DNA from 4 places in the Pseudarthrobacter sp. NPDC092202 genome. Region 2 is predicted to be linked to each of the others. Evidence: riboswitches for the same ligand, from Rfam matches in the RefSeq annotation. Region 2 holds a riboswitch; each other region holds the start of a gene.
What was found. Region 2 has a riboswitch for thiamine pyrophosphate ahead of thiD (bifunctional hydroxymethylpyrimidine kinase/phosphomethylpyrimidine kinase). Riboswitches for the same ligand answer to the same signal wherever they lie in the genome.
Positions count from the first base shown of each region.

Region 1: linked by a shared signal. The riboswitch ahead of ACIQF4_RS10030 (ECF transporter S component) and the one ahead of thiD (bifunctional hydroxymethylpyrimidine kinase/phosphomethylpyrimidine kinase) in region 2 are both predicted to bind thiamine pyrophosphate.
Region 3: linked by a shared signal. The riboswitch ahead of thiC (phosphomethylpyrimidine synthase ThiC) and the one ahead of thiD (bifunctional hydroxymethylpyrimidine kinase/phosphomethylpyrimidine kinase) in region 2 are both predicted to bind thiamine pyrophosphate.
Region 4: linked by a shared signal. The riboswitch ahead of ACIQF4_RS01705 (FAD-dependent oxidoreductase) and the one ahead of thiD (bifunctional hydroxymethylpyrimidine kinase/phosphomethylpyrimidine kinase) in region 2 are both predicted to bind thiamine pyrophosphate.

Region 1 is NZ_JBIVRG010000005.1:25,316-32,642, reverse strand. It holds gene ACIQF4_RS10040 (energy-coupling factor transporter transmembrane component T) at 1-318, opposite strand, end outside; gene ACIQF4_RS10035 (ABC transporter ATP-binding protein) at 315-1,871, opposite strand; gene ACIQF4_RS10030 (ECF transporter S component) at 1,871-2,494, opposite strand; TPP riboswitch at 2,559-2,698, opposite strand; gene ACIQF4_RS10025 (heme-degrading domain-containing protein) at 2,772-3,314, shown strand; gene ACIQF4_RS10020 (hypothetical protein) at 3,415-3,624, shown strand; gene ACIQF4_RS10015 (DUF4383 domain-containing protein) at 3,755-4,249, shown strand; gene ACIQF4_RS10010 (iron-containing redox enzyme family protein) at 4,320-5,375, shown strand; gene ACIQF4_RS10005 (glycosyltransferase) at 5,372-6,451, shown strand; gene ACIQF4_RS10000 (CDGSH iron-sulfur domain-containing protein) at 6,448-6,663, shown strand; gene ACIQF4_RS09995 (DUF4235 domain-containing protein) at 6,733-6,996, shown strand; gene mnhG (monovalent cation/H(+) antiporter subunit G) at 7,071-7,327, opposite strand, start outside.
Region 2 is NZ_JBIVRG010000002.1:533,103-540,429, reverse strand. It holds gene ACIQF4_RS05920 (Rne/Rng family ribonuclease) at 1-2,071, shown strand, start outside; TPP riboswitch at 2,266-2,363, shown strand; gene thiD (bifunctional hydroxymethylpyrimidine kinase/phosphomethylpyrimidine kinase) at 2,371-3,930, shown strand; gene rplU (50S ribosomal protein L21) at 4,194-4,502, shown strand; gene rpmA (50S ribosomal protein L27) at 4,564-4,827, shown strand; gene obgE (GTPase ObgE) at 4,944-6,533, shown strand; gene proB (glutamate 5-kinase) at 6,523-7,327, shown strand, end outside.
Region 3 is NZ_JBIVRG010000001.1:694,760-702,086, forward strand. It holds gene ffh (signal recognition particle protein) at 1-477, shown strand, start outside; gene ACIQF4_RS03235 (alpha/beta hydrolase) at 583-1,314, shown strand; gene thiC (phosphomethylpyrimidine synthase ThiC) at 1,386-3,215, opposite strand; TPP riboswitch at 3,210-3,317, opposite strand; gene ACIQF4_RS03245 (amidohydrolase family protein) at 3,398-4,480, shown strand; gene ACIQF4_RS03250 (VOC family protein) at 4,579-5,454, shown strand; gene ACIQF4_RS03255 (hypothetical protein) at 5,660-6,100, shown strand; gene rpsP (30S ribosomal protein S16) at 6,317-6,739, shown strand; gene ACIQF4_RS03265 (RNA-binding protein) at 6,741-6,983, shown strand; gene rimM (ribosome maturation factor RimM) at 7,092-7,327, shown strand, end outside.
Region 4 is NZ_JBIVRG010000001.1:341,882-349,208, reverse strand. It holds gene ACIQF4_RS01725 (hypothetical protein) at 1-24, shown strand, start outside; gene ACIQF4_RS01720 (4a-hydroxytetrahydrobiopterin dehydratase) at 189-527, opposite strand; gene ACIQF4_RS01715 (thiazole synthase) at 571-1,383, opposite strand; gene thiS (sulfur carrier protein ThiS) at 1,389-1,625, opposite strand; gene ACIQF4_RS01705 (FAD-dependent oxidoreductase) at 1,622-2,980, opposite strand; TPP riboswitch at 2,976-3,093, opposite strand; gene thiE (thiamine phosphate synthase) at 3,121-3,870, shown strand; gene ACIQF4_RS01695 (RNB domain-containing ribonuclease) at 3,946-5,475, shown strand; gene ACIQF4_RS01690 (DEAD/DEAH box helicase) at 5,777-7,327, shown strand, end outside.

The sequences.
Region 1 (7,327 bases), on a different contig from region 2:
CTCCAGCGAGCCTTCGCTCATGGTCCAGATGCCGACGTCGATCAGCGTCCTTCCGCTGTCCGGAGCCAGGATGGAGGTACTCCAGCCTCCCACGGCCGCGGCAAGGATCAGCGGCCAGCCGCGCTGCCACAGCAGCGTCACCGTCAGGCCAGCGAGAGGGAACAGCAGGAATTCGAAAGCCAGCGCCACCGATGCGGAAACCCAGTCGATCGAAAGGGCCAGTACGGCGGTGATGAGGAAGACGGCGGCGAACTTGCTCAGGGGATTGGCGCGGGCCAGCAGGGCCTGGTTGCCGCGCAGGTTCAGCTCCTGCCTCATGGCGCCACCGGTTCAGCCGCAGCCATCCGCAGCTCAGTTCCACCCAGCGCGGCAGTGAATTCGGCGTCATGGGTTACGGACACCACGGCGGTGCCGGCATCCAAAAGCTCGGACAGGAACGAGGCCAGCTCCGCCCAGGTGTTCGCATCCTGGCCGAACGTTGGCTCGTCCAGCACCAGCACCTGGGGATGCGCTGCCAGCACGGTGGCCACGGATAGACGCCGTTTCTCCCCGCCGGAGAGCGTATAGGGGTTTGCGTCCACCAGGTGGGTCAGCCGCAACCGCTCCAGCAGCTCGTCAACGCGTTCCTCACCGTGGCCAAGGTGCCGCGGGCCGAAGAGCAGCTCATCCAGCACCCTCCCGGTGACGAACTGGTGCTCGGGTTCCTGGAACACGGTACCGATCCGCTCAATGAGCGCCTCGGCCTTCCAGGCGTAAGGGTCAATCCCGGCGCCGCGGCTGAGCTCCAGGGTTGCGGAAACCTTGCCTGCCACCGGCTCCAGGAGCCCCGCGAGGGTCAGCGCAAACGTTGACTTGCCCGCACCGTTGGGACCCGTGATGGCCAGCGCCTGCCCGGCCCGGACCTGCGCGGAAATGTCCTGCTGGACGGGGACCGGGGGTATTTTCCGAAAGCCGCTGCGGCGGGGGCGTTCGCGAGAGACCGCAAGTTTCTCGGCCGCCAGCAGCAGTTCTCCGGAGGGGGCGGCCGGGCTTGCTGACCGGGCCCGCGTCTGCGGAACGTACCCGGGCACCCACACGCCTGCCGCGGCCAGCATGGTCCGGGCTTCGGCGAGCACCTGGTCCGGAGGGCCGTCAAGCAGCACGGCATCATCGGTGGCGCTGCCCGGCTGCAGCACCACGATCCGGTCCACCAGGTCCTTCCACACAGCCACCCGGTGCTCCACCACAACCAGCGTGGCACCGGTTTTGTCCAGGCAGCGGTCCACGGCGTCGCGGACTTCCAGCACACCGGCCGGGTCCAGGTTCGCTGTGGGCTCGTCAAGCAGGATCAGGCCCGGCCGCATGGCAAGGATCCCTGCCAGCGCAAGGCGCTGTTTCTGTCCGCCGGACAGGGCCGACGTCGGATGGTCCAGCGGCAGGTGGGAAAGTCCGACGTCGTCCAGCGCTTCGTGCACGCGGGCCCAGATGGCGTCGCGGGGCACGGCAAGGTTTTCGGCGCCGAAGGCGACGTCGTCGCCAACGCGGGAAAGGACCACCTGCGTCTCCGGGTCCTGCTGCATCAGTCCCGCCCGGCCGCGCTGCTCCCGGGGCACGGCGCCGTCAACCAGCAGCGAGCCCGTCTCGTCGGAGTCCCCGGTGTCGCCGCCGTCGTCGTTTATGTCCCCCAGCACCCCTGCCAGGGCGTGGAGGAGCGTGGACTTGCCGGCACCGGAAGGTCCCAGGAGAAGCACCCGCTCCCCCGGGCGGATCTCCAGGTCGAGGGCATGCACGGCCGGTCTGGTGCGCCCTGCATGCCGCCAGCCCCAGCCGCGGGCCGTGACGGCAGCCGGACGCACCGGGGTCGATGCCTCCTGCCGCGAAGGGGCGCCCATCAGGAGAAGACAGGCTCCGTTGCCGCCTTGCGTGATGCAAAGGAGCTCAGGACACCAGTCCTGGCCAGGCCGCGGGTGGCAACCCAGGACAGCGCCCCGGCGATGATGGCGCCGGAGATGGCGGTGAAGATGATGTACGCCAGCTTGTCGCCGGCGGCGTAGGCGATGTTCCAGCCCCACGGTGCGAACGAGTCGTTCAGGCCGCAGAAAAGACCGGCGGCAGCGCCTGCCAGCAGGGCTACGGGCAGGTTGAACTTCCGGTACACAAAGATGGCGAAGATGATCTCCGCGCCAAGGCCCTGCACGAACCCGGAGAACAGTACGGACGCCCCGTACTGGGAGCCCATGAGCAGTTCACCGGTGGCTGCCACCGTCTCGCAGAAGAGCGCAGCACCGGGCTTGCGGATGATCAGCATGCCCAGGACAGCCGGAATCATCCAGCCTCCGGCGATCAGGCCGGTCAGGGGCGGGTAGACGGCATTCATGGGCCCGGAGACCGCGGCGGCACCCTGGGACCAGGCCCAGAAGATGACGCCGCCGGCGACGGCGATGAGGGCCGCCACCACGATGTCCACGACGCGCCAGGACTTGCCGGCGGGCTTCTTGATTGCTGTTGTTGCCATGTAGTCCTCCTGAGGAACAGGAGGGGAAAGTGGGCGCGGTTTCCGGCACTGCTGCCGCTGCGCGCACTTCGAGAACTCGACTCCCTTGCGCCGGTACTAACCGGATCAGGTTCGAGGGTCTGCGGCTGTCCGCACTCTCAGCGCCCACCTGCGGTCCCTGGCATGGCCAGTGATGCCGACGGCGGCGCTCCCCTGTCGTTGAATGATTGTGTTTGGTGAAATATCCGCCCTGTTGGGCGTGGTTCAGTTTACCGCAGGGAGGGGTAGATTGTGGGCCATGACTGCGAATCCACCAGATATGACCGGGTACGATCCAGATTCCCAGGCTGCCCAGCCGGAGGGATCCCTGGAAGCACTGATTGCCCGGATTGAGGCGGAGGTCCGGGAGTTGCAGTTTCCCGGCTTTTCCATGGATGACGCCCTGAACCTGGGGCTGCTCCTGGTGGAGTTGGGCAAGGAACGCGGGCTGCCCATCGCCATCGACATCAGCAGGGGCGAGCAGGTCCTCTTCCACGTCGCCCTGCCGGGGGCAACGCCGGACAACGGGCACTGGATCGGGGCCAAGAAGCGGACCGCCGCCCGGTACGAGGCCCCTTCCCTGCTGGTGGGGCTGCGCGCCAGGCTCCAAGGGGGACGGATCGAAGACAACGCCTGGTTCGACCAGACCCGATACGCCGCGCACGGCGGCTCCTTCCCCTTGTACGTCACCGGAGTGGGTGCCGTGGCAACCGTCACCGTGTCCGGTTTACCGCAGGTGCAGGACCATGACCTGGTTGTCGAGGCCCTGCGTGACATCCTCGGGCAGGCCGGCGCGGACTGACGGGTACGCCGTCGGCGCACGCCCCCGCGTGCATGGACACCCCCGGGGCGGCGGGAGTACATTCGAGCCGAGTGGCGGGTATTCCATCCAGGAGGGCGTCGTGACCGGTCCAGCATCCGAGAACCAGGTCCGGGCGGCGCTGGACAAAGCCTCGGACGAGATGCTTTTCATCGGCCCGGACCACCCCTACTATCCGCTGCTTGCGGAACTGGTGGCCGTCGTCGGGAAGTCCTGGCAGCAAGGCTACGAGCACGGCCGCCGCGGAGGCCCGCCCACAAACCCGTACGCGTGGAACGGCGCGGGAGGGTAGCAGCCTGCGTTCACTGCGCAGCCTGGGTTCAGTGCGCCGGCGCCCGGCCCCAGCAGAATACAAAGGCTGCTTAGCATTTATTAGTAATCATGCTTACTATGTTGTCTCCAGCGTTTGAGGAGTACAGCACATGGCAGCCAGCATCCGCATGAAAGGCGCCCGCACAGGCCTGCAGAACGCTGCCCTCGGAACGGGCGCCGTTTTCAGCCTGGCCGGCATCCTGGGATTCATTCCCGGCATTACCTCCAATTATGGCTCGCTCCGCCTGGCCGGCCACGCATCGGAAGCGCTGCTGCTCGGGATCTTCCAGGTGTCCATCCTCCACAACGCCGTCCACCTGCTCTTTGGGGCTGCCGGCATCCTGATGTCGCGCTCCCACCCGCAGGCACGGAACTTTCTCATTTACGGCGGCGTCATCTACCTGGTCCTTTGGCTGTACGGGCTCCTGGTGGGAGATCCCATCCCTGCGAACTTCATCCCCGCGAACCATGCGGACAACTGGCTCCACCTGGTTCTTGGCCTGGCGATGATTGCCCTGGCCATCATGTTCGCCCGGGGGCCGGCTCCCGCAGCGGACACCAGCAGCACCGCCAGTTCGTCAGCACCCGGGACCCGCCGCCGCTGACCATCATCTCCTGCCGTGCCCCCAGCGCCGGGGGCACGGACCCGCTACACGCCAGACCCGAAGGAGCATCATGAAAGTCCCAACAGCAAGGGGTCCCGTCAGCACCGCTTTGTTCAGCGCCCTTTCGGAGCTGCCGGGCACCGATGAGGGCGCCCTGGCGGCGCTGCAGCGGACGGTGGAAGGCCACCTTCCGGCAACTCTGGACATCATTGGCGACGATGACCTCCAGCTGACGCTCTTCTGCCTCTACGAGCTCCATTACTCCGGGCTTGAGGGCGTAAGCGACGACTGGGAGTGGGTGCCGGAACTGGTCCGGGTGCGCCAGCTCCTTGAAAAGCCGTTCGAAGCCGCGCTCCGGGAAGCTGCCGCGGCGGCCGCCGGGGATCTGGAACTCCCTGCCCAGTCCCGTGTCACCAGCGACGAAGTGGCAGACATTTTGTTCGCCCTGGCCGGGCGCGACAGCGGCCCCAGCCTCTCCCGGTATGTGGCCAAGCAGGCCAGCCTTGGCCAGCTCAAGGAATTCCTGATCCACAAGTCCATCTACCAGCTGAAGGAAGCGGACCCGCACACCTTCGCCATCCCGAGGCTCTCGGGGCGGGCCAAAGCGGCACTGGTGGAAATCCAGGCGGATGAGTACGGCGGCGGACGGCCCGAGCGTATGCACAGCGCCCTTTTTGCCCGCACCATGCGGGGCCTGGGAATGGATGACGGGTACGGGTCCTACGTGGACGCCGTCCCGGCGGTCTCCCTCGCGGCCGTGAACCTGATGTCGCTGTTCGGCCTGAACCGTCGGCTGCGCGGTGCCATCACCGGACACCTGGCCATCTATGAGATGACCTCGTCCCAGCCCAACCGCCTCTACGGCAGGGGCTTCCGCCGGCACGGTTTCGATACGGAGGTCACCCATTACTTCGACGAGCATGTGGAGGCCGACGCCGTCCACGAGCAGATCGCCGGCCGGGACCTTGCGGGCGGGCTGGTTGAGGCGGAACCCCATCTCCTGGCGGATGTCCTGTTCGGCGCCACTGCGGTCATGGCTGTGGACGGCAGGTTGTCTTCGCACATCCTGCAATCCTGGGAAAACGGCGTGTCCTCACTGCGGGCGGAAGTGCTGGATGCGGCATGAACGCCCCGGCGCCAGGCAAGACGGCTGAGTACATCCTGCCCCTGCGCTGGACGGATGATTCGGACCTGCCGGACCTGGCCGCCTACCTCCGCCGCCTCACGAACTGGATTGCCGTCACGGTGGTGGACGGCTCCGCGCCGGACCTGTTCGAGCAACACCGCAGGGTGTTTCCGCCCACCGTCCGGCATCTCCGGCCGATGGCCGCAATCGGCAATGACCGCCCTGGTAAAGCCGGCGCCGGCCGCGGCGGAAACGGCAAGGTGGCGGGGGTGATGACAGGAGTAAGGGCCTCGACGGCGGACCTGCTGGTCATTGCCGACGACGACGTCCGCTACACGCGCGAGTCCCTCGCCGCCGTCGTCCAGCACCTCAGCTCAGCAGACGTGGTGAGGCCGCAGAACTACTTCGACCGCCTGCCGTGGCACGCGCGGTGGGATACGGCGAGGAAGCTGATAAACCGCGCCTGGTCCGCAGACTTTCCCGGAACCCTGGCACTGCGCCGCAGCACCCTTGTGGCGGCAGAGGGGTACGACGGGGTCCTGTTCGAAAACCTCGAGCTGATCAGGACCATCAAGGCCGCAGGAGGCTGCGAGAAGGTTGTCCCGGACCTGTTCGTGGCACGGCGGCCACCGAAGGCGCGGCACTTCCTGAAGCAACGCGTCCGCCAGGCCTACGACGATTTCGCCCAGCCGTGGAGGCTCGGCGCGGAACTCGCACTGCTTCCGGTAGTCCTCGCCGCTGCCCGTCTGCCCCCGCGGCTCCGAGTGGCCGCCCTTCTTTCGCTGGCAGCCGCATCCGCCATTGCCGCCGGGACCGGACGGCGGCGGAACGGGGGCACAACGGTCTTCCCCTTCAGCACGGTGTGGTTTGCCCCGCTGTGGGGCGTGGAGCGCGCGGTCTGCATCTGGATCGCGCTTGGCTTCCGGCTGAGCGGAGGCATGCCCTACGCAGGGACCCGCCTCAAGACAGCCGCGCATTCGGAGGCCGACCTTCGGCTGCGGCACAGCAGACGTGCAGAAAACGGGCACCAGGACCGTATGGATGACCACAGCAACCCAGAGCAGGAGCACAAATGAACCAGGAACCAGCCGAGAGCTCCATCGTGGTCTGCCCCGACGGGCCGCTCATTGTGCGCGGCGACTTCGAGATCGTCACGCCGTCCGGCGAACCGGTGCCCCGTGACCGCAAAACCGTGGCGCTGTGCCGGTGCGGTGCCTCCGCCATCAAGCCCTATTGCGACGGGACGCACAAGATGATCAAGTTCCGCACGGAACCCCCGTCCAGCTGAGCAAAAGACCCCGCAAACGCCAGATAGGCTAGGGACAGCCCGTTTTCCGCCCGCAAGGAGTATCAAGGAATGAACCTTTTCATTAAGCTGCTCGGCACCGGCGTGAGCCTCGGCGCCGGCTTCGTCGGCACCAAGCTGGTCAACACCATCTGGGAAAAGTCCACCGGGCGCAAGCCGCCCACCGGGAAGGACGAGGACGTTCCCACGAGCCTGCAGTCTGCCCTGACGTTCGCACTGATCTCAGCCTCGGTCAGCACCATCATCCAGGTCCTGGCCAACCGCGGCACCCAGCGCGCCATCACCCGGTTCGCCAAGAGCAAGGACATCGTCTGACCCCTCCCCACTAGTTTTTGTCCAGATAAGGCGGGTTCCTCACGCGGGAAGTCCCTGTAACTGGACAAAAACTCTTAGGTGCGGGATGAGCCGTCGCCGGAACCGTCCTCACGGGCGGCTTTGGCGGCGGCTTTTTGCACCACGGCCTCCAGCTCATCCGAGGTGAGGAGCTCGCGGTGCAGGTGCTTGGTGCGGTAGCCGGCGCGGCCCACCATGTGCGCGGAGACCGGTACGGTAAGCAGCTGGAAGATCCACGCCACCAGCAGCACGGGCCACACCCACCAGGTGCGCATCTGCAGTCCAATGGACGCCAGGAGCAGGAACAGCCCCA
Region 2 (7,327 bases):
GCCGTCCATGGAAGCTGCCTTCGTGGACATCGGCCGCGGCCGCAACGCCGTCCTGTACGCCGGCGAGGTGAACTGGGAAGCCGTTAACCTTGAGGGCAAGCAACGCCGTATCGAGAACGCACTGAAGTCCGGCGATACCGTCCTGGTCCAGGTGACCAAGGACCCGGTGGGCCACAAGGGCGCACGCCTGACCAGCCAGATCTCCCTGCCCGGCCGCTACCTCGTCTACGTGCCCGGTGGCTCCATGACCGGCATCTCCCGGAAGCTGCCCGACGTCGAACGCAACCGCCTGAAGCGGATCCTCAAGGACCGCCTCCCGGAGCACGCCGGCGTGATTGTGCGGACAGCCGCGGAGGGTGCGTCCGAGGAAGAGCTGACGCACGACATCAACCGGCTCCGTGCCCAGTGGGAGGGCATCGAAAGCCAGTCGAAGTCCACCAAGATCCTCGCCCCGGAGCTGCTCTACGGCGAACCGGACCTCACCATCAAGGTGGTCCGCGACGTCTTCAACGAGGACTTCTCCAAGCTGATCGTCTCCGGCGAGGAAGCCTGGGACACCATCGAGGCATACGTCACCTACGTCGCCCCGGACCTGGTGGGCCGGCTCGAGAAGTGGACCAAGGACCAGGACATCTTCAGTGCCTGGCGGATCGATGAGCAGATCCATAAGGCCCTGGAACGGAAGGTCTTCCTGCCCTCCGGCGGCTCGCTGGTGATCGACCGGACCGAAGCCATGACCGTGGTGGACGTCAACACCGGCAAGTTCACCGGCAGCGGCGGCAACCTGGAAGAGACAGTCACCAAGAACAACCTGGAAGCCGCAGAGGAAGTAGTACGGCAGCTCCGCCTCCGCGACATCGGCGGCATCATCGTCATCGACTTCATCGACATGGTCCTCGAGTCCAACCGGGATCTTGTCCTGCGGAGGATGGTGGAGTGCCTGGGCCGCGACCGCACCAAGCACCAGGTTGCCGAGGTCACCTCACTGGGCCTGGTGCAGATGACCCGCAAGCGCATGGGTACGGGGCTCCTTGAGGTCTTTGGCGAGCAGTGCGAGGCCTGTGCCGGCCGTGGCGTGGTCACCCATGACGACCCCGTGGAGCACCGCCGCGCCAACATTGTGGCCGCTGAGCACCACGTGCAGCGTTCCGAGCACCGGCCGGAGGCACGCGCCGAGGGCAACCGCCCCGAGGTCCAGCGCACGGACAGCAACCAGCCCGGTGTCCGCCCTGACCGGAAGCGCCGCCGCGGCCGTGGCGGCCAGCAGCCGGAGGCCGCTCCGGCAGTCGCCGTCCACGTCCACACGGTCCACCCCGATCCGACGGACGCCGAGCGGCACGCGAAAGCGGAGGCCACCAGGCTGGCCCTTGCCAACATCGCGGCGGCTGCGCACGCTGCCCACCTGCATGACGATGAGTTGGCTGCCGCCAGGCAGGCAACGCAGGCCCAGCCTCCAGCGCCTGCAGAAACGGAGAAGCACGACGGCGATGCGTCCAGGCCCGCCGCCGTCCTGACCTTTGGCGGGGAGAAGGTAGTCCTGCCCTTCGTGGAGCACGCAGAGGAGCAGCAAGCAAAGCCTGCCCTTACCCTGGATCGCCTTGCCGCGGCCTTCGCCCAGCTGGGCGAGCCCGCCCCGGCGGCTGAAACGCCGGCCCAAACGGCAGTGGAAACGCCGGCGGAAATGCCGGCAGGGCAGCCGGCCCGGCGTGAGGCGGAAGAGGCTCCGCGTCAGGCCCCCCAGCCCGAACGGGACAGGGAACAGCGGGAGCCTGAAACTGGCCGGCAGCAGTCGCCGGCGCCTGCCGCGGCGGAGAAGGACTACTCGGACCACACGCTGGAGCAGTCGCGCCCGCGCAGGGCACGCCGCAACCGCAGTGCCAGCCGCGCGCAGGGAGCCGCCAACGAGACCTCGGTCCAGCAGCATGAAAATGTTCCTGCCGCCGCGGCCGGGCATTCCCATGCAGCCAAGGTACCGGCAACGGACCAGGCGGTTGCTTCCCAGCCGGCCAGCAACAAGCCGTCGGAGGCACCGATCATCCTCGGTGTCGGGGTTCCCGCCTCAGAGCTGTAGGGACCGGAGATCCAAGTACCGGATCTCCAGCAGAGGGAGTACTGACCGGATGCCCGGCCAGCCACAGGAAGTGGCCGGCCGGGCATCCGTTGCTTAAAGCTGCGTGTTCAACCCGCCGTGGACACTGCGCGTTCAACCCGCTGCGGCCGCACTGCGTCACCTTCACCCTGCGGACCGCGAAAAAGCTAGGCTTGGGAACCGACACGGGGTGCCGCGCAGAGAGCCGGCTGAGATCCAGACCCGTTGAACCTGTCCGGCTAGCACCGGCGAAGGGATGTCTCTTGTCTTCCACTTTCGCAATGCCCACTGCCTTCTTCCAGGGCACACCTGCGCCTTCTTCTGCATTTGCTGCTGCTTCTGCCCCTGGCGCGCAGGCACGCCAGTACCGCGACGTGCCCCGGGTCCTGGCCATCGCCGGTTCCGACCCCTCCGGCGGGGCCGGCATCCAGGCGGACCTGAAAAGCATCGCAGCCCACGGCGGCTACGGAATGGCCGCCATCACCGCACTCACAGCGCAGAACACCCGCGGCGTGCGCGGCGTCCATGTTCCCCCCGCAGCCTTCCTCACCCAGCAGCTCGACGCCCTCAGTGACGACATCAGCATCGACGCCGTAAAAATCGGGATGCTGGGCGACGCCGCGGTGATCGAAGCTGTCCGGGCATGGCTCGAAAAGGTGGGTCCCGGCGTCGTGGTGCTGGACCCGGTCATGGTGGCCACCAGCGGTGACCGGCTGCTCCAGGAATCCGCCGAGGCTGCCCTCCGCGAGCTGTTGCCCCTGGCCCACCTCATCACCCCCAACCTGGCTGAACTCGCCATGCTGGTTGGCGGCGAGGTGCAGGAGACCTGGGATGGTGCCCTGGAACAGGGACGCCGGCTCTCGGCAGCCACCGGGGCGACCGTGCTCGTCAAGGGCGGACACCTGGTAGGGGATCAGTGCCCCGATGCATTGGTCGATACGGGCGGCAGGCTGAGCCGGGAAGTGGTGGTGGTTCCGGGGACGCGGGTGGCAACGCGGAACAGCCACGGCACCGGCTGTTCGCTGTCCTCGGCCATGGCCACAGTCCAGCCGCGGCTGGGGGACTGGGAGGCCACCCTCCGCGAGGTCAAGCCCTGGCTGGCCGGCGCGCTGGAGGCCTCGGAAACCCTGGAGGTGGGGACAGGCAACGGACCCGTGCACCACTTCCACCACGTGCCGGCAGTGCATGGGGAGACGAGCTTCGCTGCACAGCTGTGGGCGGACGCCAGGAAGGACCTGGCGGACATCTACGCGCTGGACTTCATCCGCGGACTGGTTTCGGGCAGCCTGCCGGAGAAGGATTTTGCCTACTACCTCGCCCAGGATGCCATCTACCTCAACGGTTACTCACGTGTGCTCGCGCGGACCAGTGCCCTGGCGCCCACCGAGGCAGAGCAGCTCTTCTGGGCACGTTCCGCGGCACAATGCCTGGAGGTCGAGTCCGAGTTGCACCGCTCCTGGCTCAGTTCACGGACGGTTACGCCGCAGCTGGGACCTGTCACCAAGTCCTACGTGGACCACCTGGCCGCTGCGTCGGCCTCCGGCAGCTACGCCGTCCTGGCCGCAGCCGTCCTGCCCTGCTTCTGGCTGTACGCCGAGGTGGGCGCAACGCTGCACGCCGAGTTCGTGGCCGGCGGGGAGCCGGCAGGCCACCCCTACGCAGAGTGGCTGCGCACGTACGCTGACGAGGACTTTGCGGCGGCCACCCGCAGGGCGGTCGCCATTGTGGACGGGGCCGGCCGCAGCGCTTCGGCGGCGGACCGGGACGCCATGGTGACGGCGTTCAGGCAGTCCTGCCGCCTCGAAGTGGACTTTTTCGACGCGCCGCGCCTCCATTCCTGACGCAGGGGCGGGCATCCCGCCGGTACTATGGTGGGGCACGGGTAAGGGTGCGGACTGGGCTGTGGTTCCTATCACAGACAACGCGCCGGAACCAGCCTCATTTGCGGCCGAAGCCAAAACTAGCGTATTCTAGATCTTCGGTGCTTACGCCAACACTTGGGTTATGACCCCACGGCGTTGAGGCACAGCGAGAGCCCACCCAATTATGGAACCGGGTTCCGCACGCAAATTTGTAATAAACGTCGAGAGAAGTGAGTTCCCAAGTGGTGTACGCGATTGTCCGCGCAGGCGGCCGCCAAGAGAAGGTTTCCGTTGGAGACTTCGTTACCCTGAACCGCGTCGCCGGTGGAGCTGGCAGCACCATTCAGCTGCCCGCACTGCTCCTGGTTGACGGTGACAAGGTCACCTCCGCCGCTGCTGACCTGGCCAAGGTAACTGTTACGGCTGAGATCCTCCAGGACCTCCGTGGTCCTAAGATTGTGATCCAGAAGTTCAAGAACAAGACCGGTTACAAGAAGCGCCAGGGTCACCGCCAGGAACTGACCAAGGTCAAGATCACTGGTATCAAGTAACCTTCCGTTACTGTTCAGGTTTTTCAGCAGATTCCCCAGAATTTAGAGGCAGGCATTTCAGATGGCACATAAAAAGGGCGCGAGCTCCACTCGCAACGGTCGTGACTCCAACGCACAGTACCTCGGCGTCAAGCGCTTCGGCGGCCAGGTAGTTTCCGCCGGCGAGATCATCGTCCGCCAGCGTGGCACCCACTTCCACCCGGGCGCCGGCGTTGGCCGTGGCGGCGACGACACCCTGTTCGCACTGACCCCGGGCGCCGTTGAATTCGGTACCCGCCGCGGTCGTCGCGTCGTCAACATCGTTGCTGCTGCAGCTGCAGAGTAACAAACAGTTCTGAAGCGGTGGAGCGGGCCATATGGTCCGCTCCACTGTTCTTTTAACCGCATTACAATCGTCTTGGCGCTTTTGGGCGTCCAGGAAACAGCACTGAGGAGATCCACGTGGCCAGCTTTGTAGACCGGGTAGTACTGCACGTATCCGGCGGTACCGGCGGCCACGGGTGCGTCTCCGTCCACCGCGAGAAATTCAAGCCGCTGGGAGGGCCCGACGGCGGCAACGGCGGCAACGGCGGTGACGTGATCCTTCGCGTGGACCACCAGACCACCACGCTTCTGGACTACCACCACGCACCCCACCGCCATGCCACCAACGGCGGTCCCGGCATGGGTGACTGGCGCGGCGGCAAGAACGGCGAGACCCTCATCCTCCCCGTCCCGGACGGCACCGTGGTCAAGTCCAAGGACGGCACTGTCCTGGCGGACCTGGTCGGCGAAGGCACCGAATACGTGGCCGCGGCCGGCGGCATCGGCGGCCTGGGCAACGCCGCGCTCTCTTCACAGAAGCGCCGCGCGCCCGGTTTTGCCCTGCTCGGCATCGAAGGCGAATCCAGCGACGTCGTCCTGGAACTGAAGTCCATCGCGGACATCGCGCTGGTCGGCTTCCCGTCCGCCGGAAAATCGAGCCTCATCGCCGCCATGTCCGCGGCCCGGCCCAAGATCGCCGACTACCCGTTCACCACGCTGGTCCCCAACCTCGGCGTGGTCCAGGCCGGCGACGTCCGCTTCACCATTGCCGATGTGCCCGGGCTGATCGAAGGCGCCAGCGAAGGCAAGGGCCTGGGGCACCACTTCCTGCGCCACGTGGAGCGTTGCGCGGCCCTGGTGCACGTCCTGGACTGCGGCACCCTCGAGGCCGACCGCGATCCGCTCTCGGACCTGGCCGTCATCGAGGCCGAACTGGAAAAGTACGCCGTGGACATGAGCTACGCCGGCCAGGACGGCGAGGTGGTTCCGCTGAACCACCGTCCCCGCCTGGTTGCCCTGAATAAGGTGGACCTGCCCGACGGCAAGGACATGGCCGAATTCGTCCGCCCCGAACTCGAGTCCCGCGGATACCGGGTGTTCGAAATCTCCGCAACCAGCCACGAGGGCCTGCGACAGCTGGGCTTCGCGATGGCCGAAATTGTCCAGGCGGCCCGGGACGCAGTGGCAGCCGCACCGCCTAAGGTCCAGCCTGTTGTCATCAAGCCCCGTGCTGTCAACGAAACCGGCTTCCGGATCCGCCGCGAGGAAAAGGGCCTTGAGCCGCTGTTCCGCGTGCTCGGCGAAAAGCCGGTGCGCTGGGTCAAGCAGACCGACTTCACAAACGAGGAAGCCATCGGCTACCTGGCCGACCGCCTGGCCAAGCTCGGGGTGGAAACGGAACTGTTCAAGCAGGGCGCCAAGCCCGGCGACACCGTTGTTATCGGCGAGGATGACGGCGTCGTCTTCGACTGGGAGCCCACCATGATGGCGGGCGCCGAGCTGCTGGCCTCGCCGCGCGGCACCGACGTCCGTTTTGCGGACATCGGCGACCGCCCTACACGTGGACAGAAACGCGAGGAGCAGCAGGAACGCAAGGACGCCAAGGCCGCTGCCCGTGCCGAACTGGAAGCGGAGCGCAAGGCAGGCATCTGGACCGAATCCGTGAGCAGCCGCAGGATTGCCAAGCCTCTCAAGGAGAGTGGACTGGGCGCAGACGATGACTTCTAAGGCTGCATCCGCGGAGCCGCTGGCCGGGTCCGTGGACAGGAGCGTGCTGGCGAACGCCCACCGGATCGTGGTGAAGGTGGGCTCGTCCTCCCTCACCAGCATCAAGGGCGGGATTTCCGAAGAGGCGCTGACTGCCCTTGCCGATGCGCTGGCCGCCAAGCGCAACAGCGGGGCCGAGATTATCCTCGTGTCCTCCGGTGCCATCGCTGCGGGCCTCGCACCGCTGGGCCTGGCCAAGCGTCCACGCGACCTGGCCACCCAGCAGGCGGCAGCCAGCGTGGGGCAGGGCCTGCTGATGGCCCGGTACACGCAGGCCTTCGGGGCCCACGGCGTAACGGTCAGCCAGGTGCTGCTCACCGCTGAAGATTTGATGCGCCGCAGCCAGCACACCAACGCGTTCCGTGCCCTCAACCGGCTGCTCAGCCTTGGCGTGGTTCCCGTCGTCAACGAAAACGACACCGTGGCCACCCACGAAATCCGCTTCGGCGACAACGACCGGCTCGCTGCCCTGGTGGCCCACCTGGTCCGCGCCGATGCGCTGGTCCTGCTGTCCGACGTCGACTCCCTTTACGACGGCCCGCCGTCGCTTGGCGCGAAGCGGATCCCTCTTGTGGAGGGGCCACGCGACCTCGACGGGGTCTCCATCGGCAAGACCGGCAAGGCCGGCGTCGGCACCGGCGGGATGCTCACCAAAGTGGAGGCAGCGTCCATGGCGGCCGGGTCCGGCATCCATGCCCTGGTCACGTCCACCCCCAACGCCGCCGCTGCCCTTAACGGCGAGGACGTGGGCACCT
Region 3 (7,327 bases), on a different contig from region 2:
CGCCAGCAGCTGGAGCAGTTCGACGAACGCGAAATTGACCGCGTTGAGGCCATTGTCCGTTCCATGACGCCCCATGAGCGCGTGGCCCCCAAGATTATCAACGGCTCCCGCCGTGCCCGCATCGCCCGCGGTTCCGGCGTCCACGTTTCCGAGGTCAACGGCCTGCTGGAGCGCTTCGCGCAGGCCCAGAAGATGATGAAGAAAATGGCCCAGGGCGGGATGCCGGGCATGCCCGGAATGCCTGGCTTGCCCGGGGCCGGTGGCGGTGCCCGGAAGAATGCCAAGAACGCGCCGAAGAAGAAGGCCAAGTCCGGAAACCCGGCCAAGGCCGCGCAGGAGCGCAAGGACGCCGAGGCCCGCCGGGCGAACGCCGCCAAGGCGCTGCCCACCGGCGCGGCCTTTGGTCAGCAGGCGGGCGACTTCGACCCCTCCCAGCTGAACCTGCCCAAGGGCTTCGACAAGTTCCTCGGCAAATAAGCACCCCTTGCCCAACTAAGTAGCAGCAGATGTCGTTTTGAGGGCTCAAACCGACATCTGCTGCTACTTACATGGGATGTCGGGGCCGTGGAATAGGGTTGGGTCATGTTCAAGCAGAGGGTAGTGTTCGTGCACGGCGCGGGCAGCTTCGGTGCCGCGGCCTGGCCCCGCCAGCACGGCGTGGCCCTGTCCTACGACGCCCTGTTCCTGCGCCGCCACGGCTTCGATCCCCTTGCCGATCCCACGGAGTCCTCGTTCGAGGAGGACACACGCATCCTGCTGAGCTCCCTGGGGGACGACGGCAGGGGCATCGCCGGCGGACATGTCGTGGCGCATGCGCAGGGCGCCATCGCAGCCATGATGGCCGCCGTCGAACGTCCGGACCTTGTCTACTCGCTGACCCTGGTGGAGCCAGCCTGCCTGTCCCTGACCGCTGAACTGCCGGCCACGGCAGCGCACATCGGGCTGATGCAGCCCCTTTTCAACGTCCGGCATCAATTGAGTGACGAGGATTTCCAGCGCGAGTTCGTCCGCAGGGTCTATGCCACGGACCTGCAGCAGCCGGTGACCGCCGAGGAGAAGCGCTCCGCCAGGCGGCTGCGGCTGCAGGCACCTTCCTGGGAAGCCCCGCTGCACATCGTGCCCGGCGTGCCGACGCTCGTCCTGACCGGCGGCTGGGAGCCGCTGTACGAGGAGATCGCAGGCTACCTCCGCGAGACAGGGGCGTTCCACCGCACGGCCGCCGGCGGCCACCGGCCCCATGACTCCGTTGAAGGGGACCGCATCATCCGCGCGTTCATCAGCGACGCCAGCCGCCTGCAGGCGCGCGCCTCCTGACGCCTGGGCCTGATCCATATAAGTCCGTCCGGCCGGCCCCCAATGACCAGCCGGACGGAACCTGCGGGCTGCTACCGCCGGCCGCCCGGCGGAACGCTCAGCGCCGGAAGGTAAACCTTCCCGCCAGCGGCCAGGAATTCCTCGCTCTTGCCCCGCATGCCGGCTGCGGCTTCAGCCAGGGCGGCCTGGGCCTCTGCGGAGCCGTATTCGTCCCTGATGTCCTGGCTGATCCGCATGGAGCAGAACTTGGGCCCGCACATGGAGCAGAAGTGGGCGGTTTTCGCCGGTTCGGCCGGAAGGGTCTCGTCGTGGAAGGCCTCGGCCGTCTCCGGGTCCAGCGACAACGCAAACTGGTCACGCCACCGGAACTCGAAGCGTGCCTTGGAGAGCGCGTCATCCCGTGCATGCGCGCCGGGATGGCCCTTTGCCAGGTCCGCGGCGTGCGCGGCGATCTTGTACGTGATCACTCCCGTCTTGACGTCGTCCCTGTTGGGCAGTCCCAAATGCTCCTTGGGGGTGACGTAGCACAGCATTGCCGTGCCGTAGCGGGCAATTTCCGTTGCGCCAATGGCTGAGGTGATGTGGTCATAGCCCGGCGCCACGTCGGTCACCAGAGGGCCCAGTGTGTAGAAGGGCGCGCCCTTGCACAGCTCCTGCTGGCGTTCAACGTTCTCCCGGACCAGGTGGAACGGGACATGGCCCGGGCCCTCCACCATCACCTGGACGTCGTACTCCCAGGCGCGCTGCGTGAGCTCGGCGAGGGTGTCCAGTTCGGCAAACTGGGCTGCATCGTTAGCATCGGCCGTTGCCCCCGGCCGGAGCCCGTCGCCCAGGGAAAACGCGACGTCGTACCTCGCGAAGATCCCGCAGAGCTCGTCGAAGTGCGTGTACAGGAAATTTTCCCGGTGATGGGCCAGGCACCAGCCGGCCATGATGGACCCGCCGCGGGAGACGATGCCGGTGACGCGGTTGGCGGTCAGGGGAACGTACCGGAGCAGCACGCCTGCGTGGATGGTCATGTAGTCCACGCCCTGCTCGCATTGCTCGATTACGGTGTCACGGAAGATCTCCCAGGTCAGGGCGTTGGCTTCGCCGTTGACCTTCTCCAGGGCCTGGTAGATGGGGACGGTGCCGATGGGAACCGGGGAGTTGCGGATGATCCATTCCCGGGTGGTATGGATGTCATCCCCGGTGGAGAGGTCCATGACGGTGTCTGCGCCCCACCGTGTTGCCCACTGCAGTTTGTCCACCTCTTCGGCGATCGAGCTGGTGACCGCGGAGTTGCCGATGTTGGCGTTGATTTTCACCAGGAAGGCCTTGCCAATGATCATCGGCTCGGATTCCGGGTGGTTGATGTTATTGGGAATGATGGCCCGGCCTGCGGCCAGTTCGCTGCGGACCAGTTCAACATCGCAGTTCTCGCGCAGCGCCACGAAGCGCATCTCCGGGGTGATCACGCCCTGCCGTGCGTAGTGCATCTGGGTGACGGTCCGGCCGTCGACGGCGCGGCGGGGCACCGGAGGTGCTCCTTTCCACTCTGCGCTGGCGGCGCCGCGGCGCACAGCCGAGCGGCCGTCGTCGAGCAGGTTCCTTTCCCTGCCGCTGTACGCTTCCGTGTCTGCCCGCTGTTCGATCCAGTCCTTGCGGACAGGAGGAAGGCCTTGAACGGGGTCGCTCCCCGGACCGGCGGTCCGGTAGGTCCGGAACGGCTGGTTTGGCACGCCGTTGGGGGACGGCTCCAACGCAATTTCGGTCACGGGAACACGGATCCCGTTCCCGGCGTCCTCGAGGTATGCCAGGGAGTGGGATTTCAGGGATTGCGTTACGGGGGGCTGGTTGCCGGCAGGGCCGGCACCCGGGTTGTTGAGGGCAGGGTTCAGCTGCTGATGGGGTGTACTCAAGGAATACTCACTTCCTTCGCCGGCATTACCCGGACAGGTTCGACGGTCGCAGGCTGCGGCAGCCCGATCTCAGCCCCTGCAGGGGCACCCGTGTGGTCAGGATGAAAGCTACCACAGGCCTTGACGCGGGGCGTGTCACATCACGCGGTGCTAGCCTGTCCGGGCGGGAGAGAGGCAAATTCATGGCAGAAATTATCGAGTTCACGGGGACGGTGCTGACCGGGCCGGACACTGAGCGGCACGGGCTCTGGTCCGTTGGCGGGCGGCTGACGTTCCGCCGGCCGGCAACGGCCCCGGACAGGATTCTGGCGGGATTCGTGCTGCCTGGCTTTGTGGATGCGCACTGCCACATCGGGCTGGGCGCCGGCGGGCCGGTGGATGCTTTGACGGCCGAAGAACAGGCACGGACGGACCTGGACGCCGGCACCCTGCTGGTCCGCGACGCAGGTTCCCCTGCGGATACCCGATGGCTGCAGGGCAGGAAGGACGTCCCGGTGCTGATCCGCGCCGGCCGCCACGTTGCGCGCACTCGCCGGTACCTGCGGGGGTTCGCGGAAGAAGTGGAACCTGAGGGCCTGGTGGAAGCCGTGCGTAAGCAGGCCAGGGAAGGTGACGGGTGGGTCAAGCTTGTGGGGGACTGGATTGACCGCGACGCCGGCGACCTGGCGCCTTCGTTTCCTGCCGGCGTCGTCCGTGACGCCGTCAAAGCCGCCCACGATGAGGGCGCGCGCGTAACGGCGCACTGCTTCGCGGAAGAGACGCTCGACGACGTGCTGGACGCCGGCATCGACTGCGTCGAGCACGCCACGGGGCTCCTGCCGCGGCACCTGCCCCGGTTCGTGGAGCAGGGGGTGCCCATTGTGCCCACCCTGGTCAACATCGCCACCTTCCCCGACATCGCAGCGCAGGCTTTACCCAAGTTCCCGCGGTATGCGGCGCATATGCGTTCATTGTGGGAACGCCGGGAGGAACGGGTCCTAGAGGCGTTCGAGGCAGGCGTGCGGATCTATGCCGGGACCGACGCCGGCAGCGTGATCAGGCACGGCAGGATAGGCGACGAAATCCTGGCCCTTCATGCAGCCGGACTGCCCATGGCCTCCGCCTTGGACGCGGCGTGCTGGGGCGCGCGGGAGTGGCTGGGCGCGGAGGGCCTGGAAGAGGGGGCGCGGGCAGACCTCGTCCTGTGCCGGGAGGATCCCCGGAAGGTGCCGGAGGCGGTCAACTGCCTGGCACACGTGATCCTGGGCGGACGGGTGATCCGCTAAAGGGATATGCCCCGGGACTTGGAATAAATTGAAGCTTCAAGTAATTTTATAAGTGTAAGGGCTGCCAACCGGAAGGCCCACAGCACCGGGAGTTTTCAATGACTGCACAAGCCGCCAGCCAGGATCTTCTTCCTGCCGATCTCGCCATGGGCACCGTGATGCTCAAGGTGGGCGACATGAAGGTGATGACCGATTACTACCAGCGGGCCCTCGGCCTGGAGGTCATCGCCGAGCAGGACGGCGGAATCTACCTGGGCCGGCTGCAGAAGCCGCTTGTGCACCTGGCCCCCGCGCCCGGACTGAACCTGCCGGGCAGGGGAGAGGCCGGCCTCTTCCACACGGCGTTGCTGTTTGAGAACCAGGCAGACCTGGCCGCCACCATCGCCACGGCCGCCCGGTTCGAGCCGCGCTCCTTCACGGGCAGTGCTGACCACCTCGTCAGTGAGGCCTTCTACTTCAACGACCCCGAAGGCAACGGCATCGAGCTCTACTGGGACCGGCCGCGCAGCAACTGGTCCTGGAACGGTACGGACGTGGTGATGGACAGCCTGGCCCTCCCGCCGCAGCGGTACCTTGAGCAGCACCTCACCGAAGAGTCCCTGGCGCGCCAGGCCGGATCCGTGGCCGGCGTGGGCCACGTACACCTCCAAGTGGGCGACGTCCAGACGGCGCGCGACTTCTACGTGGGAACCCTCGGGTTCGAAAAGACGGCCGGTTGGCATGGGCAGGCCCTCTTCGTTTCCGCGGGCCGCTACCACCACCACATGGCGATGAACGTCTGGAACAGCCGCGGAGCGGGCCCCCGCAAGGACACCCTCGGCCTGGGTGAGGTCCTCATTCAGGTGCCGTCAGGGGAGGACGTCGGCGCCCTCGCCGACCGCCTCAGGGTCGCCGGTGTTGCCGCCCACCACACCGGAGCGGAGCTACGGTTCGACGATCCGTGGCGCAACCGCATTCGTGTAGCGGTGCGCTGACCCTTCTGCCTTGCCGGTGCGCCACGCGCCGGCACCTGGGTTGAACTCAAACCAGATTGAACTCGAGCCGGGTTGAATCAGGACCGGGCCAAATCCGGACAGCGCTGAATCCGGACTGGGCCTAATCCGGACTAGGCTGAATTCGAACAGCCGGGCAGGCGCTGCCTCCCGGCGCCGCACCGCCAACGGAATGAGGGCAATCGCCATGGGCTTCACCGAGATCTTTGTTGCCACCCACGACGCAGCACTGAAGCGTGCCGGCGTCCTTGACGGGGGCGGCAGCGCGCCCGCGGGCGACGCAGTCCGGATCCCGGACATTAGTGATTTCGAAGTGGAGCAGCTGGGTGACCTGGCCGGCACCGCCGTGCACGCTGGAGGGGCGGATTACGAACTGACCATGGTGGATGTGGCCAGCGATTCGCTCCTGGCCGTTCCGCCAGCCATGGTCCGCGCCCTGGCCGACCTGCTGTCCTATGAAACCGAAGGCGAGGGCGACGTCCTCGAAGAGGTGGCCGAACAGTGGGCGGCGCAGGATGACATGCCGTTTGGCGCTTCGGAGGCGCGGACGTACGTGCAGCGGGTGGCAGAACTCGCCAGCGGAATCGACGACTCGGAGCGTACCGGCCTGTACGTCTGGTCCGCCTGACTACTTCCGGCCGCACGCTCCGGCCGGCGTCGTCTGTGTCCCGCCGCGTCAAGTCGAAAAGTTCACGCTGATCTGGCACAATAAACAGGTACTCGATCTGCGTGGCCCCTCTCTCCGCGTCTGGATCCTGTCCTTCGAACCCGCAAGTACGGCCCGCCCCACGGGTGCAGAACGCCGGGTTCACCCCCCTTTTCTGAAACAGGAGTGACCACAACAGTGGCCGTAAAGATTCGCCTTAAGCGCTTTGGCAAGATGCGCGCCCCGTACTACCGCATCGTCGTCGCGGACTCACGCACCAAGCGTGATGGCCGCGCCATCGAAGAGATCGGCAAGTACCACCCCACCGAAGAGCCCTCATACATCGAGGTCAACTCCGAGCGTGCCCAGTACTGGCTGTCCGTCGGCGCCCAGCCGTCCGAGCAGGTCGCCGCGATCCTCAAGATCACCGGTGACTGGCAGAAGTTCAAGGGCCTGCCGGGCCAGGAAGGCACCCTGAAGACCAAAACCCAGAAGGAAGCCTTCGTTGCCCCGGAAAAGGGTTCCGTGATCATCCCGGAAGCCATCACCAAGAAGGCATCCAAGTCTGAGGCAGCCGAAGCTCCCGCCGAGGCCGAAGCAGAGACCACCGAGGCTGAGTAGATTGCTGGCAGAAGCGCTGGAACACCTGGTCCGGGGAATCGTTGATTCCCCAGACGACGTCAAGGTCAGCTCCAAGAGCAACCGCCGCGGGGACACCCTCGAGGTGCGCGTTCACCAGGACGACCTCGGACGGGTGATTGGCCGCCAGGGCCGTACGGCGCGCGCACTGCGCACCGTGGTGGCAGCCTTGGCCGGCGGCGAGCCGGTACGGGTCGACGTTGTCGACACCGACCGCCGCCGCTGAGCGCTCGGCACTATTCAGTTCTTAGCTCCGGCCCCTCCACCCCTGCGGTGGAGGGGCCGGAGTGCTTTTACCAGAGCACCGTCAACCCCATCCAATACAGAGGAACACATGCAGCTTCAGGTGGCACGAATCGGCAAACCGCACGGCATCCGCGGGGAAGTGACGGTCCAGGTCCTGACCGACGCCCCCGGGGACAGGTTCGTGCCGGGCACCGAGTTCGTGGTCGAGCCGGCGTCGGCGGGTCCGCTCACCGTAAGCAGCGCCCGCTGGAACAAGGACATCCTGCTGCTGGGCTTCGAAGACATTGAAACCCGCAACGAGGCGGAGACCCTCCGGGGCGCCAA
Region 4 (7,327 bases), on a different contig from region 2:
CTGACGGCGATCCTGCGGGCCTGAGGCCCGGCCAGGAACGTGGACGGGCGCAGCACACGCTAAACGGCCGTGGCCGCAGCCCCTCGGGGTGGCGGCCACGGCCGTTTAAAGGAAACAGTCTCTGGTGAACGCGGCCGCCTGGTGCCCCGCCTGCCACACGGTGGGGACGCTTGGCGCTGTGCAGGCGCCTAATGCCCCTGCACGTACTTCGCCGGCTCGGCTACGGCCCCGGCCGCTGCCGCAGCCTCACTTGCTCCCGCGGCTGCCGCGAGGTCCCGCGCGGTCACCTGTCCCCCGGCGTCGTGGGACGTGTAGCGGATGAAGACGCGGTTGTAGCGCCAGTCCAGGTCCGGATGGTGGTTCTGCTCCTCGGCCAGGCGTCCGACGTCGGCAATCAGCTCGAGTGCGGCAGCCGCCGTCGGCATCTTGAAGACGGTGACCAGCCCGCCATCCCCGGCGCGCCAGTCAGGCAGCCCGGCGAGGGCTTCGTTGATACGTTCCGGGGAAAGTGCGTCTTTGCCGGCCACTGCTGCTCCTGGGATCAGGGCGCCGGCCGGCAGAATGCGGGCCCTACAGGAACTCGGCCCGGCCCTCCATTGCCGACGACGCCAGCGCGTGTTCACGGCGGGGTATGCGACCTGCCGCTTTCGCCAGCCTACCGGCGATGACCGCGTGCTTGAAGGCCTCCCCCATCAGGGCGGGGTTCTGCGCCCTCGTCACGGCCGTGGCCAGGAGCACGGCATCACAGCCCAGTTCCATCGCGAGGGCGGCGTCGGAGGCCGTACCGATGCCCGCGTCCAGCACCACCGGCACCGAGGCCCGGGACACAATGAGTTCAATGTTGTGGGGATTGAGGATGCCCAGGCCGGTCCCGATCGGCGAGCCAAGCGGCATCACAGCGGTGGCTCCGAGGTTTTCGAGCCGCAGGGCCAGGACGGGATCGTCATTGGTGTACGCAAAGACCTTGAATCCCCTGTTGACCAGCTGCTCCGTGGCTTCCACAAGCTCAACGGCGTCCGGCAGGAGGGTGTGTTCATCTGCGATGACCTCGAGCTTCACCCAGTCGGTTTCAAGGGCTTCCCGGGCGAGTTCGGCAGTGAGGACCGCGTCACGCGCCGTAAAACACCCTGCGGTGTTGGGCAGGACCCGGATGCCGTGGTCCACCAGCAGCTGGAAGAGCGAGCCTGCCTCGTCCGGCGAATAGCGGCGCATGGCCACGGTGGTGAGTGAAGTGCCGGACGCCAGGAGCGCGGCGCCCAGCCCGTCGAGGCTGGGCGCGCCGCCGGTGCCCATGATGAGCCGGGATGCCAGGGGGACGCCGTCAATGACCAGCGGGTCATTGAGGCCGGAGAGCTGGCTGCTGTTGATGGTGGTTTCGGTCATGGTGGTCAGCCTCCCTGTACTGCCGTGACAAGTTCGACGTCGTCGCCCTCGGCGAGCGCCGTGGCGGACCACAGGCTGCGGGGCACAACCTGGGCATTGCGGGCCACGGCCACGCCCAGCCTCCGGCCGTCCGTGGCCCGGCCGTCAGCGGCCAGTGGACGGCCGGTGACCTCGCTGACGAGCGCCGCGATGGACGAATCGCCGGCCACGGTGCGGCCGGTTCCGTTCAGGGTGATGTTCATGCTGTCTCCTGGATGTTGAGTGGGTGGGCCGCGTCGGCCGGGCGGGAGGGAGCCGCGCTGAACCGGCCCGGGTTGAACGGGGCCCAGCGGGGGTCTTCCCTGCCGTCCAGGAGTTCGCGGCAGATTACGGCCGCAGCCGGGGTGAGCAGGATGCCATGGCGGAAGAAACCGGTGGCAACAATGAGCCCGGGCACGTGGCCGGGCCCGGGCGTGTTCGGCCCTCCAGTGCCGGGTTGGCGGCCTGCGGAGGGCTCGTCGGGCAGGGGCACCCGTCCGAGCAGCGGGGCGTTATCCGGTGTGCCGGGCCGGGCACGTGCCGTGCATTCGAGCAGCTCTAGCTCCGCGACGGCGGGCACGAGCACCTGCGCGTCGCGGAGAAGCTGGTATACGCCCCCGGCAGACACCGCCTCCGCGCTGGAACCGGTGTCCCTTCCCAGCGCATCCTCACGCTGGGTTGCCCCGACCACCACGGTCCCGTCCTGCCGGGGGACGATATATACGGGAATCCCGCGAACCAGCCCCCGGACAGTTGAGGTCACCAGCGGCCGAAGGTGCGCAGGTACTGCGAGCCGCAGGATGTCCCCGTGCACCGGCCGCAGGGGAAGGTGCAGGCCTGCCGGCAGTCCCGCGAGTTCCGCGGCGTGCAGCCCGTTGGCCACCACCGTCTCCCCCGCCAGGACGGTCCCACCGCCCTCCAGGACTGCTCCGGCAACGGCACCGTCCTTCCAAAGCAGGCCGGTTGCCTTGTCCGGCACCGCATATCCGTCGACGGCGCCGGGCACACGACAACGGCTGCTTAACGCTCCGCCGGCATTCCCGGCCAGGGCACGGCGGAGGCAGGCCACCAGCAGCCTGGGATCCACCTGGTGGTCCGCCGGGGTATCCAGCGCACAGGCAATGCCCGGGCTGAGCAGGGGCTCGCGGCGCCGGGCCTCGCGGATGGTGAGCGGTTCAACCGTGAGGCCGCTGGACAGCTGGACTGCACGCAGGTCCAGCAAAGCCCTCCTGTCCGCGGCGTCGGCACCCACGGCGAGGGTCGGCGTCGTCAGATATCCGGGATCCGAACCCGCAGCCGCGGCGAGGTCCGCGGCGAAACCTGGCCAGCGGGCGGAGGCATCGATCATGAGTTCCAGGAGGTCTTCCTCCTGGTAGTGCAGCTCGCTCACCGGGGCAAGCATCCCCGCGGCCGCCCAGCTGGCCCCCGAACCCGGCGCATCATCGATCACCACCACCGAACGGCCCGACTGCCTCGCCTCCCAGGCAATGCCGTGGCCGATGGCTCCCCCGCCGATCACCGCAACATCGGCCGCGATCGCGGAGCCGGGACCAGGACGGCCGCTTTGTGCGTGAGGCATCGGTTGTCTCCTTCCCTACGCCGGTATTAACCGGATCAGGTCAAGCGGTCGGCTCTGACGCCCTCTCAGCCCGGCGCTTTGTGACAGCTGCCGCGGCTCCCGCAGTACGAGCCCAGTGTAGAGGAACTAGGCTGGCTCCCATGAATGTGTCCCACCCCGCTGCCGCCGCTTCCCGTCCGTCCGGTACAGACGCCTTTATCAACGCGGAAGGGAGTGCCGGCCTGCACAATGCGCGCCTGTACCTCTGCACGGATGCCCGCCGCCGCCAGGGTGACTTTGAACAGTTCGTGGATGCCGCGTTCGCGGGCGGCGTGGACATCATCCAGCTCCGGGACAAGTCCATCGAAGCCGCCGAGGAGCTGGAACTCCTGTCCGTCCTGAAGGAGGCAGCGGTCCGCCACGGCAGGCTGTGGGCAGTAAACGACCGCGCGGACATTGCCGTACTCTCAGGCGCCCCGGTCTTCCACATAGGCCAGAAAGACCTTCCCCTCAAGGCAGCCCGGACGCTGCTGAACGGGAACGCCGCAATCGGCCTGTCCAGCCACAGCCCCGAACAGGTGGACGCCGCCCTGGCCGCTGCCGCCGGCCCCGCCGCGCTCGACTACTTCTGCGTGGGCCCGCTGTGGGCAACACCCACCAAACCCGGCCGGGCCGCCGTCGGCTTGGAGCTGGTGAAGCATGCGGCCGCCGCCTCGGCGGCGCAAGGGCAGGGAAGGCCCGACGGCGGCGTGCCCTGGTTCGCGATCGGCGGGATTGACCACGGCAACGTGGAGCAGGTGGTGGCGGCCGGTGCCAGCAGGATCGTTGTGGTCCGGGCCATCACGGAAGCCGATGATCCGGCAGCCGCTGCCGCATCGCTGCTCGGCGCCCTGGACGCTGCCCGCCCCTGACGCGGAGCCGGATCTCCGGGGCAGCCGCGGGCGGCCCGGTGCACTATTTGCGAAATTCGGGCTACGCTGATTTTCGTGTCACATCATCGGCTGGCCCCCAATGTCCACGAGCACACCAACGCCCTCGAGGCTGCACTCAGCGCCCTGCGGACGGAACTTGAGCTGCCGGGCGACTACCCGGCTGACGCCGTGAAGGACGCCGAGGCGGCGGTATCGGCACTGCAGCTGCCGGCCCATGACCTCACCGGCATCGACTTCATCACCATCGACCCTGCGTCGTCCACCGACCTTGACCAGGCGCTCTACATTGAGCGGGACGGCAGCGGCTACCGCGTGCTGTATGCCATCGCCGACGTCCCCGTGTTCGTGGCTCCCGGCGGGCCGCTGGACGCCGAGACACGGCGCCGGGGGCAGACTTTCTACACCCCGGACGGCCGCATTCCGCTGCACCCGGAAGTCATCAGCGAAGGCGCGGGAAGCCTCCTGCCGGGGCAGGACTGTTCGGCGTTCGTTTGGGATTTCCGGCTCGACGCCAGCGCCGAAGTCACCGCCGTCACGGTCAGGCGGGCCCGCATGCGCAGCCGCGCCAAGCTCAGCTACAAGGGCGCCCAGGAGGAGCTGGACGGCGGCAGCCCTTCCGCCGTCCTGGTCCTCCTCAAAGAGGTGGGGCTAAAGCGCGTGGCGCTGGAGCGCGCGCGGGACGGCGCAAGCCTGAACATGCCGGACCAGGAGATTGTCCAGCTTCCCGACGGCGGCTACCGGATTTCGGCGGCCCCGCAGCTGCCCGTCGAGGACTGGAACGCCCAGATCTCGCTTATGACGGGCATGGCGGCGGCGCAGCTAATGCTGGCCGGCAAAGTGGGCATCCTCCGCACCATGCCGTCACCGGACGAGCGTTCCCTGCACCATTTCCGGCTCCAGACGGAGGCCCTCGGAAAGCCCTGGGACGGTGAGGTGAGCTACGGCGAGTACCTTCGCAGCCTCGACCCCACGGAGCCCCGGCAGCTGGCCATTATGCATTCAGCGGGAATGCTCTTCCGGGGGGCTGCGTACACGGCGTTCGACGGCACGGTCCCCGAAGACGCCGTTCAGTCCGCCATTGGCGCGGCCTACGCCCACACCACCGCGCCTCTGCGCCGCCTGGTGGACCGCTTTGTCCTGGTGACCTGCGAGGCCCTGTGCAATGGTGGCGAAGTGCCCGGCTGGGTCCGTGATGCGCTGCCCTCACTTCCCGAGATCATGGCCGGCTCGGACCAGTTGGCGTCCCGGATGGAGCGCATGGCCCTGGACACCGTGGAGGCGGCGCTCCTGGTCAACCACATCGGGCAGGAGTTCGACGCAATTGTCATCTCCGGATCCAAGCCCCAAAAGGAAAACGGGAACGGGAGCACCGGCAAGAACGGCAACGGCGGCAACGGCAGGAACGGAAACGGCCGCAATGGCAACGGCAACGGGGGCTCCGGCATTATCCAGATTGCCGAACCTGCCGTCACGGCCCGCTGCGCCGGCGAGCTGGAGGCCGGCACCAAGGTCCGCGTGCGCCTGGTGTCCTCCGATATCGCCACCCGCGAAGTGCATTTTGAACTGGTCCCGCCACTGTCCTGAAGCGGGCTGATTTCCTTCCAGCTGGCAGGCACGGCGGTCCAAAGCCGGGTTTCCCTGCCCTTGCGGCTAGACTGGAGAGGTAGAAATGGATGCCCGGTCGTTGATTTCCTTGATTTGAAACCAACAAGCCCGCCCCTACGCGATCTTGAGAAACACCCGCTGGTCACCAGTGCCAGCATTTTAGATAGCCCGCGATCGGCTTCCACTGGAATTGCTTGCGCGCCTGAGCGTGCTCCGGAACGGCCAAGGCCGGCCCGTTGAGCAGGCAGCGCCCTTGCCCAAATGAATAAGGAAACTCCACGTGAGTGAATTGCATACCCACCAGCTTCTGACTGACGACTCCGGCACCGAAACGATCGAGCCGGAAGAAACCATCATCTCCGACGAGAAGCCGCACGAGATCGAGGAGAAGTCCTTCGCGGACTTCAACGTCCGCGCCGACATCGTGGAATCCCTGGCGGACGCCGGAATCACCCATCCCTTCCCCATCCAGGCCATGACCCTGCCGGTGGCCCTCTCCGGCCACGACATCATTGGCCAGGCCAAGACCGGCACCGGCAAGACGCTGGGCTTCGGCATCCCCGCCCTGCAGCGGGTAGTGGGCCGGGACGACGCCGGCTACGAGAAACTCGCGGTCCCCGGCGCACCGCAGGCCCTGGTCATCGTCCCTACCCGCGAACTCGCGGTGCAGGTGGCCAACGATCTTCAGACTGCCTCCCGCAAGCGGAACGCCCGCATCGCCACCATCTACGGCGGCCGGGCCTACGAGCCCCAGGTGGAGGCCCTGAAGAACGGCGTGGAGGTTGTGGTGGGAACCCCCGGGCGCCTCATCGACCTTTACAAGCAGAAGCACCTGAGCCTGAAAAACGTGAAGATCGTCATCCTGGACGAGGCCGACGAAATGCTTGACCTCGGCTTCCTGCCCGACGTCGAGACCCTGATCGCGGCCACGCCGGCGGTCCGCCAGACCCTCCTGTTCTCCGCCACCATGCCCGGGCCGGTCATTGCCATGGCCCGCCGCTACATGACCCAGCCCACCCACATCCGCGCCGCTGACCCGGATGACGAAGGCCTCACCAAGCGGGACATCCGCCAGCTGATCTACCGCGCGCACAGCATGGACAAGATCGAGGTGGTGGCCCGCATCCTCCAGGCCAAGGGGCGCGGCCGCACCATCATCTTCACCAAGACCAAGCGCACCGCGGCCAAGGTTGCAGAGGAACTGGTGGACCGCGGCTTCGCGGCGGCAGCGATCCACGGCGACCTCGGACAGGGTGCTCGCGAACAGGCACTCCGGGCCTTCCGCAACAACAAGGTGGATGTCCTGGTGGCAACCGACGTCGCCGCCCGCGGCATCGACGTGGACGACGTCACGCACGTCATCAACTACCAGTGCGTGGAAGACGAAAAGATCTACCTGCACCGGGTGGGCCGCACCGGCCGCGCCGGCAACAAGGGCACTGCCGTCACGTTCGTGGACTGGGATGACATGCCTCGCTGGGGACTGATCAACAAAGCCCTGGGGCTGAGCGTGCCCGAGCCCGTCGAAACCTACTCGTCCTCCCCGCACCTGTACGAGGACCTGGACATCCCCGAGGGCACCAAGGGCCGGCTTCCGCGCGACAAGCGCACCCTCGCCGGTGTTGACGCTGAGGTGCTCGAGGACCTAGGCGAGACGGGAAAGAAGAACAGCCGCGGGGGCCGCGAGACCGGCAGCTCGCGCGACGGCCGTGGCCGCGACAGCAGGGACCGTGGCGCCAAGCGCGAAGCCGGCCGCAGCAGCGACTCCGCTGCCCGCTCCGGTGAGCGCCGCCGTCGTACGCCTGATTCAGCCGCAGCACCCGCTGCTGCC